2 linked regions of the Thiorhodovibrio frisius genome follow. The protein of the gene in region 1 binds, or shares a complex with, the protein of each later gene. Links are inferred from orthologs where the notes say so. Each region holds a gene or a part of one and is shown in the gene's direction. Other genes may lie near its edges. The genes, in order: xseA and Thiofri_RS01795.

Region 1 (6,165 bases):
AGGTTCGCACCAGCGCGCATGCGCTTGTGGTGAAACTCAATCCGCGCGCGGGCGAGATCATCGCCAACGACCGGCTGACGCTGCCCGAGCCGATGCGGGAGGTGAATTTCGCCCTGCATCGAAATCTGCACCCCGAGCTGGCGAGCGCGGGGCGGTTGCACCTGACTGGCAGCCACGGCCACTTGCATTTTTATCGCGCCGAGTTACCAAGCCCGGCCACCGAGATCAGTCTGCACTATCGCGGGCGCATTCGCCACGGGTTGCAGGAACTCACAGAAGGCATGGGCCGCTCGCGCCAGCAATCGCTCGGCACTATTTCAGCGGATGGCGTGTTTCTAAGCGGCTACAGCGGCTGGTATCCGCGCCTGGACAATACCATGGATTCCTTCACCCTGGCAGTCGGTCTCCCCGCAGGCTGGAGTGCGGTGTCCCAGGGTGTCGGGCCTGGCCAAGTCCCGCCGCTGGGCGCAGACGATACCCCCGACACAGCAGATTCATCCGCCGGGGAGGCGCCGAGCCATGAGCATTCGGCGGTTCAAGTCTACTGGCAGGAATCCCATCCACAGGATGAAATTTACCTGATCGCCGCACCCTTTGAGTTTTATCAGCAGGCGGCCGATGGGGTGGACATCCAGGCCTGGCTGCGCGAGAAGGACGACACTCTCGCCAAGCGCTACCTTGACGCCACGCGCGACTATCTCAAGCGCTACAGCACCCTGATTGGCCAATACCCCTATTCCAAGTTCGCCCTGGTCGAGAACTTTTGGGAGAGCGGTTATGGCATGCCCTCCTTCACCCTGCTTGGCCCACAAGTGCTGCGCCTGCCCTTTATCCTGCACAGCTCCTACCCACACGAAATTCTGCACAACTGGTGGGGCAATGGCGTCTTCGTTGACTGGGACAGCGGCAACTGGAGCGAGGGGCTGACAGCCTATCTAGCCGACCATCTAAACAAAGCGCTCGTCGGCCAGGGCAGCGCCTATCGGCGTGATCAGCTCAAGGCCTATGCCGATTATGTCCGCGCCGGGAGCGACATGCCCCTGATCGATTTTCGCGCCCGCCACAGTCAGGCCTCGCAGGCCATTGGCTATGGCAAATCGCTGATGGTTTTTCACATGCTGCGCCAGCTGCTGGGCGATGCGCCCTTCATCGCCGGCCTGCGGCTGTTTTATGCGCAGAACAAATTCCAATCCGCGAGCTGGCAGGATATCCAGCAGGCCTTTGAGCAAACCAGCGAACAGGATCTGAACGCATTTTTCAGCGCCTGGACAAAACGCCCGGGCGCCCTGCGTCTGAGTCTTGAGGGGGTTGAATCGCACCAGCAGCCCGACGGGCGCTATCGGGTCAGCGCTGGGGTGCGACAACTGCAATCCGAACCGCCCTTTCCGCTGCGGGTGCCGGTCATCGTGCACGACAGCCTGGGCGCACCTCATAGCCTTTGGCTTGCATTCAACGGCGAGCGCGAGCGGTCCTTTGCCTTGACGCTCGATCAGCCCCCGCTGCGACTGGCCGTCGATCCAGTATTCGACAGCTTCCGTATGCTAGAGCCCGGCGAAACCCCCGTCAGCCTGAGCAACCTGTTCGGCGCGGAAGCTGGCACCCTGATCCTGCCCGCAGCGGCCCCGGCGGAGCTGCTGCGCGCCTACCGGCAACTCGCCGATGACTGGCAAAAAGGCCAGCCGCACTGGCGTATTTTGTCGGATGCCGACATCGAACAGCTACCCTCCGGGGCAGTCTGGCTGCTAGGCTGGGAAAACCGTTTTCTGCCTGAGTTCAGTCGCGACAGCACCAATTTCCAAATCAACACCGCACAACGGCTGGTCAAGCTGAGTGGCGAGGATGCCTTTGTTAAAGACCAAATTCCGGTGCTGACGCGCTTTTCCAATCCAGGCGCTGCCGGACCAGCGGCAACGGGCGCGAAACCGGGCGGCAGCGATAGTGCCGCGCCTGCCTCAAGGGACTCTCGGCCAATGGGGTGGCTCGCAGCACAGGACCCAGCCGCCATCGCCGGGCTGGCGCGCAAGCTGCCACATTACGGAAAATACGGCTATCTGCTATTTGCCGGCGCCCAACCCACCAACCAGCGCAAGGGCCAATGGCCGGTGCGGGACTCCCCCTTGATGCACTGGTTTAGCGATAAAACCGGCACGCCTCTGGCTCCGGTCAAACGCCAGTCTCTGATCGATGCGCTCGCGCACCCACACCCACACCCACACCAAGCGCCGTGACATAGCGCAGCAACTCATCAGGCGTGGTAAAGCCAAGCTTTTTCATAATCCGCCGGCGGTAGGTATCAACCGTCTTGGTGCTGATGCCCATGTCCTCGGCGATATTGCGCAGCGCGCTGTTGCGCGCCATGGCTTCAAGCAAGGCGCGCTCGCGCGCGGACAGCCGGTTGAAGCCGGCCTCCTCGGCTGGCTCAGGCGCGCGCGAGAAAAATGCTTCGCCCAACTTGACCTGCCGAATGGCGTCAAGCAGATCCTCGACCGACTGGTCCTTCTGCACGAACCCCGTCGCGCCCGCGGCGGCCATTTGCTGCACGAAGCTCTGATCGCCATGTGCCGAGAGCGCAATCACCCGCACCCCGGCCGACAGGGCACGAATGCGCGCCGCCGCCTCGATGCCATTCATGCCGGGCATACAAACATCCAGCACCACCACATCCGGCTCCAGTTCCTCACTCATGCGCACGGCCTCATCGCCGTCGCCAGCCACGCCGATGAGTTCGACGCTGGGATCCCCCCGCAGCAACGCACCCAGCCCGTCGCGCACCATCACATGATCATCGACCAGAAGCACCCGAATCGGTAGCGGTGGAGGCGGAGGCTCCTCCGGGACGGATTCCGAACCGGCTTCCGCGATCAGATCTGGCGCTTCGTCCTCGCCTAAGGGCTGCACCGGATCATCATCAGGGTATTCAAGCGCGGATTCACCGCAAGCCGCGTCAGCAACGTCTTGCTGTTCTAACCTCATGCATAACCTCCCCCTCCCAGAACATTGCCAAAGTCGGAGTAAAATGCGTTCAATGCGCAAAAGAACTGTTTAGCATGCTCCCTGGCACGCCCGCAACCAACCATCGCCCCATGCGACATGACATACGACAAACAACCGCCCGCTCTTGACTTTAACCGAGATATCTGGTCCGTCTCCAGGCTAAACCGCGAACTGTCCGCCGTACTCCAGGGCAGTTTTCCGCTGCTATGGGTGCAGGGCGAGGTCTCCAATCTGGCGCGCCCGGCCTCCGGGCATCTGTATTTCAGCCTCAAGGATCAAGCCGCACAGATGCGCTGCGTCATGTTCCGCAACAAGCGCCTGCTCGCTGCTGTCACGCCCGCAAATGGCCAGCAACTGCTGGTGCGCGCGCGCCTGGCCTTTTACGAGCCACGCGGCGACTGCCAGTTGATCGTCGAGCATGCCGAGCCGGCCGGTGAAGGCGCGCTGCGCATGGCACTTGAGGCACTAAAAAGACGCCTTGCCGCCGAGGGCTTGTTCGATGAATCCAGCAAACGCCCGCTGCCGCCCTTGCCGCGCCAGATCGGCCTGGTGACCTCAGCGAGCGGTGCCGCGCTGCATGATCTGCTCACGGTGCTCGGGCGGCGCTGGCCACTCACGCCGTTACTCATCTATCCGGCGCAGGTCCAGGGCGAAGGTGCGGCCGAGAGCCTGATCACCGCGCTAGAACGCGCCAACGCACGCGCTGACTGCGATTTGCTGATCCTGGCGCGCGGCGGAGGCTCCTTTGAAGACTTGATGGCCTTTAACGACGAAGGCCTGGTGCGCAAGATTCGCGCCTCCGCCATCCCAGTGCTGACAGGCATCGGTCATGAAGTCGACCTCAGCCTGGCCGATCTGGCCGCTGATCGCCGTGCCGCGACCCCTTCGGCTGCGGCTGAATGCGCCACACCGGCACAGCTCGCCATGCGCGAGCGCCTGCTCGGCCTGGAAGGTCGCCTGGTGGCCAAGACCCAAACCTGGCTGGACCAAGTCCGACGCCGCCTGATTAACACCGAACGCCATCTGCGCCTGTTGCATCCCCGCAACCAACTGCAACAGCAGGCACAAAGACTTGATCGGCTCGAGCAACGCCTGTGCGAGATACAGGGACGCATCCTGCGGCGCCAGCATGACGGACTGAATCACCTACAACAGCGCCTGGCCATTGCCACCCCGGCCCGCACCATTGAGCGCGAACGCAACCACAGCGACAGACTCCAGGGCCAACTGAGCGCAGCCGCGCAAAGGCTGATCGAACAGCGCCGCCAGCGCCTGCAGGCCATCAGCGCCGCTCTGAATGCCCGCAGCCCACTGGCGACCCTGGGCCGCGGTTACGCGCTCGTAAGCAGTAGCGACGGCAAACTCCTCAAAAGCCGCCATCAAGTGCAACCAAACGCGCGCCTGAGCATCCGCCTGGCAGACGGCACCATTACCGCGCGGGCAGAAGAGCAAGCAAGCAGCGATTGAGCTGGATAACCTTCATGGTCCCGACCACCCAGGGTAATGAATCTGAGTGATTCACAGTAAATGAGGCCGGCTCAGCCCCCCTGAGCCAACTCTGCCACCTTGGCAAGCCGCTCCATCGCCTGCTCAAGATTGTCACGGCTGGTAGCGATGGAAATGCGCACGCACCCATTGAGCCCGAACGCCGAGCCCGGCACCAAGGCGATGCCGGCCTGCTCAATCAGATACTCCGCGAGTTCAAGATCCGTGCTGACCGACTTCAGACCATCAATCAGCCCCTGCACCTCTGGAAACACATAAAAAGTGCCATCGGTCGCCATGCAGTCAATGCCAGGCATGCCATTAAGTGCATCAACCACCAGATCGTGACGCTCCTTGAAGGCCGCGACCATCTCCAGAATGCATTCCTGCGAGCCCTCAAGCGCCGCCTGCGCCGCTACCTGAGAGATGGAGGTCGGGTTGGAGGTGCTCTGCGACTGGACCTTTTTCATCGCCTTAATGATTGGCTCGGGGCCACCTGCATAACCAATGCGCCAACCGGTCATGGAGTAAGCCTTGGACACGCCATTGAGCACCATGGTGCGCGGTTCAAGATCTGGACAAACATTGAGGATGTTGACAAAGGGCTCGTCTTTCCGCCAGCGGATATGCTCGTACATGTCATCCGTGGCAATGAGTGCGCGCGGAAACTCCCGCAGTACCTCACCAAGCGCTTTGAGTTCATCGGCGCTGTATGCCATGCCGGTCGGGTTCGACGGGCTGTTAATCACCACCAGCCGGGTTTGCTCGGTCATGGCCGAGCGCAATTGCACCGGAGTGATCTTAAATTGCTGCTCCGCTCCCGCATGCACAAACACCGGCGCGGCCCCCGCCAGCAATACCATATCGGGATAAGACACCCAGTAAGGCGCAGGAATAATCACCTCATCGCCCGGATCAAGCACCGCTTGGGCCAGGTTATAGAAGCTTTGCTTGCCGCCGCAGGACACCAGAATCTGATCGGCAGCAAAATGCAGCCCATTCTCGCGCTCAAACTTGGCCACCACAGCTGCTTTCAGCTCGGTGGTGCCATCGACCGCCGTATACTTGGTGAAGCCATCGCGAATGGCCTTGATCGCGGCCTCCTTGATATGGGCCGGCGTGTCGAAATCCGGCTCGCCGGCACCAAGGCCAATCACATCCTTACCAGCCGCGCGCAGCGCCTTGGCACGGGCGGTAATCGCAAGAGTGGCCGAGGGCTTGACCGCCTGGACCCGGGCAGAGAGCTTGATCGTCATGGTTGTTTGACACCTTGAAGTTGGACAGAGTGATCAGGTGCGCGCCACCGCAACACCAACGCGACAATGCGGACCGATGCAGGAAGGCGCTCAGATGCCACAATCATAGCCGAGCATCATGCCCCATGTCTCAGGCCGTCACGCCGCAAAGCCAGCCAGAGCAGAAGGCTCGCACAGCACCCGTCGGTGTCGCAAGCAGATTGGCACAGAGGGCAATTCGGACCTAGATTCCGCACCAGAAGCGTGAAGGTTTGCGATTGGTATAGCGTGAATCACATGGATTCATTCTCTGGGGTGGCCGGGACCATGAGCGTCAGGCGGTCCATGTAAGGGTGCAAACAGGACTGTTGTCCCGCCCAAAAAAGGATGCTAGGTTTTCGTCAGCCAGCCTAGATCAGCCATGATCTGACGAATGTTTTTTTAGAGTCCT
Region 2 (6,124 bases), 3.5 Mb from region 1 along the record:
CCCCCCCACCAGAAAGCCGGTTGCCGTGCGCGCGGCCAGTTGCTCGATCAGTGCCTTCGTCTGTCCGTTGCCGGGATCTGCATGCACCAGCGCGGTGTAGGGCAGCTGATTACCCAGCCAAGACTTCTGTTCGGCATCAAAAGCCTTAAGGTCGCTCACAATCGGTGGAAACACGCGAAATGCATCCGTCGGCAGATCGGCCACCATAGCGGCCAGCGCCGGGCGCTCGTAGGACTCAACCCCGGTCGCGCAGATGCCACCGGCGACGGCCCCGCACCAGTGCTCAACCTTGGTGGCCAGGCGCAGGGCGTCTAGAACCTCATCAAGGTTCGGGCTGAGCGGCTCGGTCACATAGACAAAACCAAGATTGCCTGTGGCCCCGCGCAACTCGGCTGCGGCTTGGGCGAGGATCTGGCGCCAGTCCTCGCCGCTGACATGGGTATGGCGGAATGGGGTCATCGGGCTCTCCTTTTGCGGTGGGCCGGGCGCCTGCTCAGATCTCGGCCAGATCGCCCTTTTGTTGCAACCAGGCGCGACGGTCAGCGGCGCGTTTTTTTGCAAGCAGCATGTCCATCAGATGCTCGCCCTGTTCCGGGTCTTCAACCGTGAGCTGCACCAGGCGCCGGGTATCCGGGTCGATGGTGGTCTCGCGCAACTGGCGCGGATTCATCTCGCCCAGGCCCTTAAAGCGCTGCACGCTGATCTTGCCCTTGAGCTTCTCGGCGGCGATACGATCAAGCACCCCCTGTTTTTCGCTGTTGTCCAGGGCATAAAACACCTGCTTGCCGATATCGATACGATACAGCGGCGGCATCGCCACATAAACATGACCACCGGTCACCAGGCTGGGAAAATGCTTGAGAAAAAGAGCGCACAACAAGGTGGCGATATGCGCGCCATCGGAGTCCGCATCGGCCAAAATGCAGATCTTGCCAAAGCGCAGGCGCGAGAGATCCTCACTGCCCGGATCAACCCCAACTGCCACGGCAATATCATGCACCTCCTGGGAGGCCAGCACATCGGCCGGGTCCACCTCCCAAGTGTTCAGGATTTTGCCACGCAGCGGCATGATGGCCTGAAATTCCCGATCTCGCGCCTGCTTGGCGGAGCCGCCAGCCGAGTCGCCCTCCACCAAAAACAGCTCACTGCGGGTCGGGTCGGTGGAGGTGCAGTCAGCCAACTTGCCGGGTAGGGCCGGCCCCTGGGTGACCTTTTTTCGTGCCACCTTGCGCCCGGCGCGCAGGCGCGTCTGGGCGGCAGTAATCACCAGTTCGGCGATGCGCTCGGCATCGGCGACATGCTGGTTGAGCCACAGGCTGAAAGAGTCCTTGACCACGCCAGAGACGAAAGCTGCTGATTCGCGCGAAGACAGCCGTTCTTTGGTCTGCCCGGAGAACTGCGGATTGAGCAGCTTGACCGATAAGATGTAGCTGACCCGTCCCCAGACATCCTCGGGTGCCAGGCGCACCCCGCGCGGCAGCAGATTGCGGAACTCGCAGAACTCGCGCAAGGCTTCGGTCAAACCGGTGCGCAAGCCATTCACATGCGTACCACCCTGCACGGTCGGGATCAGGTTCACATAGCTCTCGGTGATCAAATCACCCTGCTCCGGCAGCCAGGCCAGCGCCCAGCTGGCCGATTCAGCGGCGCTTTCCATCTCACCGAAAAAGGGCGCATCGGGCAGCATGGGCGAGTCACCGAGCGCCTGGCTGAGATAGTCCAACAGACCATCCTGATAGCACCAGGTCTCCTGCTCGCCACTGGCCTCGTCAGCAAAGGACACCTCGAGCCCTGGGCAGAGCACCGCCTTGGCCCGGAGCAAATGCTTCAAGGAGCGCACGCTAATTTTGGTGGTGTCGAAATACCGCGCCTCGGGAGAAAACCGCAGTCGGGTGCCGGTATCCCGGGGCTTGACGGGCCCCGTCTCGGTCAACTCCGAGACCTTCTCGCCCTGCTCGAAGGCGATGTGGTACTCCTTACCATCGCGCTTGACCCAGGCATCGAGCCGCCTTGAGAGCGCATTGACCACGGACACACCCACACCATGCAGACCACCGCTGAAGCGATAGCTGCCGGAGGAGAACTTCCCGCCGGCGTGCAGCTTGGTCAGAATCACCTCAATGCCGGGCAGTTTCATCTGCGGATGCTGGTCGACCGGCATCCCACGCCCATCGTCGTCGACCTGAACCGAGCCATCGGCGAACAGCTCCACCGCGATGCGGCGCGCATGTCCGGCAATCGCCTCGTCGACACTGTTGTCAACAACCTCCTGAACAAGATGATTTGGGCCTGCTGTATCTGTGTACATCCCCGGTCGTTTGCGCACCGGGTCGAGGCCACTCAAAACCTCGATGGCTGAGGCGTCATAGCCGCCGTTGGTCACTGCTGAAACTCCTTAGATTCAATCCAGGGTCGGGTCAGGCACCTGGCGCTGGCTGGCTGCCAGATACCACCGCCCGAATCGATTGACCGCAAAACCGCTGTAAGCTACCGTAGTGCGCTTAAAAGTCAAAATAACAATCCAGCGGAAGACCACAACGTTTGGCCAAAACTGAGAAAACATCCACTGCCGCCACCCAGACCGAAGCGCCTGCTGCGTCCTCAATCGACGCCGATGCGCCGCCTGACCAGAGCCCTGACCAGAGCTCTATTAGGAGCCCTGATACCAGCGCACCGAGCAGCCAAGACGCAAGCACGGGCGAGGCTAACGCGGATCCGGCCCGCTTCGAACAATCCCTGGCGGAGCTTGAAGCGCTGGTGGACCGCCTTGAGCAGGGCGATCTCTCGCTTGAGGAATCCCTTGCCACCTTCGAGCGCGGCGTGCATCTCAGCCGCAGTTGCCAACAGGCGCTCGACACCGCCGAGCAGCGCGTGCGTATTCTGACCGATACGTCAAACGAGGCTGCATCCGAATCCTCGGCCAAGCCGATACCCTTTGAGCCCCGATGATCCGGCCCTGAGGTGCTGGGGGTTGAGGGAACAAAGACACACAGGCGGCGACCGCAAACCACGACAGAGACCAAGACATTCCGACAATGGCCAACAAGCCGCTGAAACAATATCTCAAGATCTGCCAAGCCCGGGTTGAACGCGCCTTCGAGATGCGCCTGCCAAGCGTCGACCAAGAGCCCGCGCGTCTGCATCAAGCCATGCGCCATGGCGCGCTTGGCGGCGGCAAGCGGCTGCGCCCAACGCTCGCCTACGCAGCGGCCAGCGCAGTCGGTGTAACCCGTGAGCAGATCGACGCAGCAGCCTGTGCGCTCGAACTCATCCATACCTATTCGCTCATCCACGATGATCTGCCCGCCATGGATGATGACGATCTGCGCCGTGGACAACCCACTTGCCATAAGGCGTTCGACGAGGCAACCGCCATTCTCGCCGGCGATGCTTTACAGACCCTCGCATTTCAGTGGCTGGCCACGGATTCTGCCAACACCGTCGACGCCCGCATCCGCATGATCGAAGTGCTCGCCCGTGCCGCAGGCTCGCGCGGCATGGTCGCCGGCCAGGCACTGGATCTGGCCAGCGAGGGCCAGGCACTCGACCGCGCTGCCCTCGAGAACATTCATCTGCACAAGACGGGCGCACTCATCCAGGCGAGCGTCAACATGGCCGCCCTGGTCAAGCCAGAGACAACCGGCGAGCAAGCCAGCGCGCTCGATGGTTACGCCCGCTGCATTGGGCTGGCATTTCAGATCCAGGACGATCTGCTCGACGTGGAGGGCCAGACCGAGGTGCTCGGCAAGCAGAGCGGTCAGGACGCGGCGCACCACAAAGCCACCTATCCGTCGCTGCTTGGTATCGACGCCGCGCACAAAGAAGCCGCTCGCCTGATCGAGGAAGCGCATCGCTGTCTCAGCGGCTTCGACAGCGGTGCCGATCCGCTGCGTTGGATTGCGGACTACATCATCGCCCGCGATCATTAACTTGCCCGACGGTCCCACCGGGAATCCAAGCCAGGCAGCGAGGCTAGCCAGGCATCACAGCCGCAGCGCCGCTTTCTGCCCGAGTCTTCTCCGACCACCTTCCCTTTCACACCGGCGCCAATATATAACCATTTCATGACAGTCGCAGGGGGCTTGGGCAGTTGCATCCGTCACCCTCGGCGATTTAATCGTCGATTAAGAGGTTTTCATTCAATGGAATCGACCCTGCGGAGTACTGCCGCAGCAGCAGCGGCACCCTCGCCACAAGCCGCATCGCAGAACACCCCTTCGCGACAGACGATGGCCGACGTCCAGGCTAGCGCCGATAGCCGGCGAATTGCCATCGACCGCGTTGGCATCAAGGACATTCGCCATCCGGTGCGCATTCAGGATCGTAGCGGCTTAGAGCAACACACTGTTGCCACCTTCAATATGTACGTGCATCTGCCGCATGACTTCAAGGGCACGCACATGTCGCGCTTCGTGGCCATCTTGAACAACCACCAACCAGAAATCAGCGTCCGCACCTTCAAGGACATGCTCAGGGAGATGGCCGAGCGGCTTGAGTCCGAAGCCGGTCACATCGAAATGCGCTTCCCCTTTTTCATTAACAAACTCGCGCCTGTGACCGGAGTGGCCAGCCTGCTGGATTACGATGTCACCTTTATTGGCGAGGTCAAACAGGGGCAGCCAAGCTTGTCGATCCGGGTGGTAGTGCCCGTGACCAGCCTATGCCCCTGCTCTAAACAAATCTCGGCCTACGGCGCCCACAATCAGCGCTCGCATGTGACAGTGACCGTGCGCACGCGGGGATTTTTGTGGCTGGAGGAGTTGATCGACCTGGTCGAATCCCAGGCCTCGTGCGAGCTATTCGGGTTGCTCAAACGCGCCGATGAGAAATTCGTCACAGAGCACGCTTATGATAATCCCAAGTTTGTTGAGGACACCGTGCGCGACATCGCCGGGCTGTTGAACCAGGATGAGCGCATCGCCGCCTATGTGGTGGAATCTGAGAATTTCGAGTCCATCCACAATCACTCAGCTTACGCCATGATCGAACGCGACAAGGACGCCGAAGCCGCCGGCTGAACCTGGCAATGCAGGAACGCTCCCACTATCAATCCGCTTAAGGCCCCTCCTCTCGAACACTCAGCACCCGAACAGAACAGGCCGGCTAGACGTCTGGCTCAATCCACGCGCAGGTATCCTAAGCCGACCTCCCTCATCCGCAGCCAATCGCGACTCCGCGTTTACCGTGAATTCCACCGAAGTTGGCGTGGTCCATTCTCCGCAATCCCCAACAAAAGCGCCTTTACATGGCACTTTTTTGCGGAAAATGGTTTTTTTGGGTTTGCATACCCTATTGATTCAATTGAATAAAAAAGCCTTCTCCGGAAAGGGTTGAGAAGCCTTGGGTGAATTCGACGCCAGTTTCCGTTATAATGCGCGCTTCAGCCTGATCATTTAGGCTGCTTTTCGGCAATCGCACGTCACGAGTGCCACCTTAGCGGCTCGTTTGCTGCATTGCCATCTCATCCGGCCGCCACCATCAGGCGGTCATCGCTAGTCGCGTCCTATTGTTGTTCATCTAATCGAAGTGCATTCATCGGATCGGCCCGCTTGGTGGCCTGGTGTCTGCGTAAGGGTGACGCGAAAGGCGACGCGCTGCCCCGCACATACAGCGGGGTTCAAATTGGCTGGCCCGGCTCGCGCCTTAACCGCAAGCCGTTACTAAAAGCCAGTACTGCAAGCCATTTGCACACAAGTACTGCAAATCACTGGCCTCAGGCCAGCTCCACGAAAACTCGCTGGCGTGCCTTCGCGCTCGTCGCCCACACGGCGCCCGCGTTGCGGGTCGCCCCGCATCCGCTCGAGGAACCGCGATGAATCTTCAAAGTCAAGAAAAGTCCACACAACAGAACTACGGATCGGACCCGCTAGAGGTTCGCGATACGAATCATTACAAATCCGAATATATCCACCCTTTTGTCGAACGCTGGGATCAGCTCATCGACTGGGACGGTCGCGCCGAGGCGGAGGGGGATTTCTTCATCAGCGCCCTGCGCGAGCATGGGGTAAAAAAAGTGCTGGACGTCGCCACCGGGACTGGCTTCCATTCTGTGCGTCTGCTGCGCGCCGGCTTCGAGGTGACCAGCGCGGATGGCAGCCCGACCATGCTGGCCAAGGCGTTCGAG

What was found.
Region 2: the proteins of xseA (region 1) and Thiofri_RS01795 are in contact, whole or in part, in a cryo-EM structure (PDB 8TXR), measured with the Escherichia coli proteins. The link is inferred for Thiorhodovibrio frisius from one-to-one orthologs.

The regions. Positions count from the first base shown.
Region 1 is NZ_CP121471.1:3,825,119-3,831,283, forward strand. Bases 2,435-5,275 are described here. They hold xseA (exodeoxyribonuclease VII large subunit), read left to right. Parts: upstream 2,435-3,090; coding sequence 3,091-4,461; downstream 4,462-5,275. Other genes in these bases: Thiofri_RS17460 (response regulator transcription factor), read right to left, coding at 2,435-2,973; Thiofri_RS17470 (pyridoxal phosphate-dependent aminotransferase), read right to left, coding at 4,533-5,275. Outside these bases: Thiofri_RS17455 (M1 family metallopeptidase), read left to right, coding at 1-2,228; more of Thiofri_RS17460, read right to left, coding at 2,164-2,434; more of Thiofri_RS17470, read right to left, coding at 5,276-5,735. UniProt on the Escherichia coli protein: Bidirectionally degrades single-stranded DNA into large acid-insoluble oligonucleotides, which are then degraded further into small acid-soluble oligonucleotides.
Region 2 is NZ_CP121471.1:327,843-333,966, forward strand. What follows is about bases 1,543-4,342. They hold Thiofri_RS01795 (exodeoxyribonuclease VII small subunit), read left to right. Parts: upstream 1,543-2,736; coding sequence 2,737-2,949; downstream 2,950-4,342. Other genes in these bases: parE (DNA topoisomerase IV subunit B), read right to left, coding at 1,543-2,383; Thiofri_RS01800 (polyprenyl synthetase family protein), read left to right, coding at 3,036-3,929; folE2 (GTP cyclohydrolase FolE2), read left to right, coding at 4,230-4,342. In the rest of the region: Thiofri_RS01785 (FIST signal transduction protein), read right to left, coding at 1-459; more of parE, read right to left, coding at 494-1,542; more of folE2, read left to right, coding at 4,343-5,018; Thiofri_RS01810 (glycine/sarcosine N-methyltransferase), read left to right, coding at 5,813-6,124. UniProt on the Escherichia coli protein: Bidirectionally degrades single-stranded DNA into large acid-insoluble oligonucleotides, which are then degraded further into small acid-soluble oligonucleotides.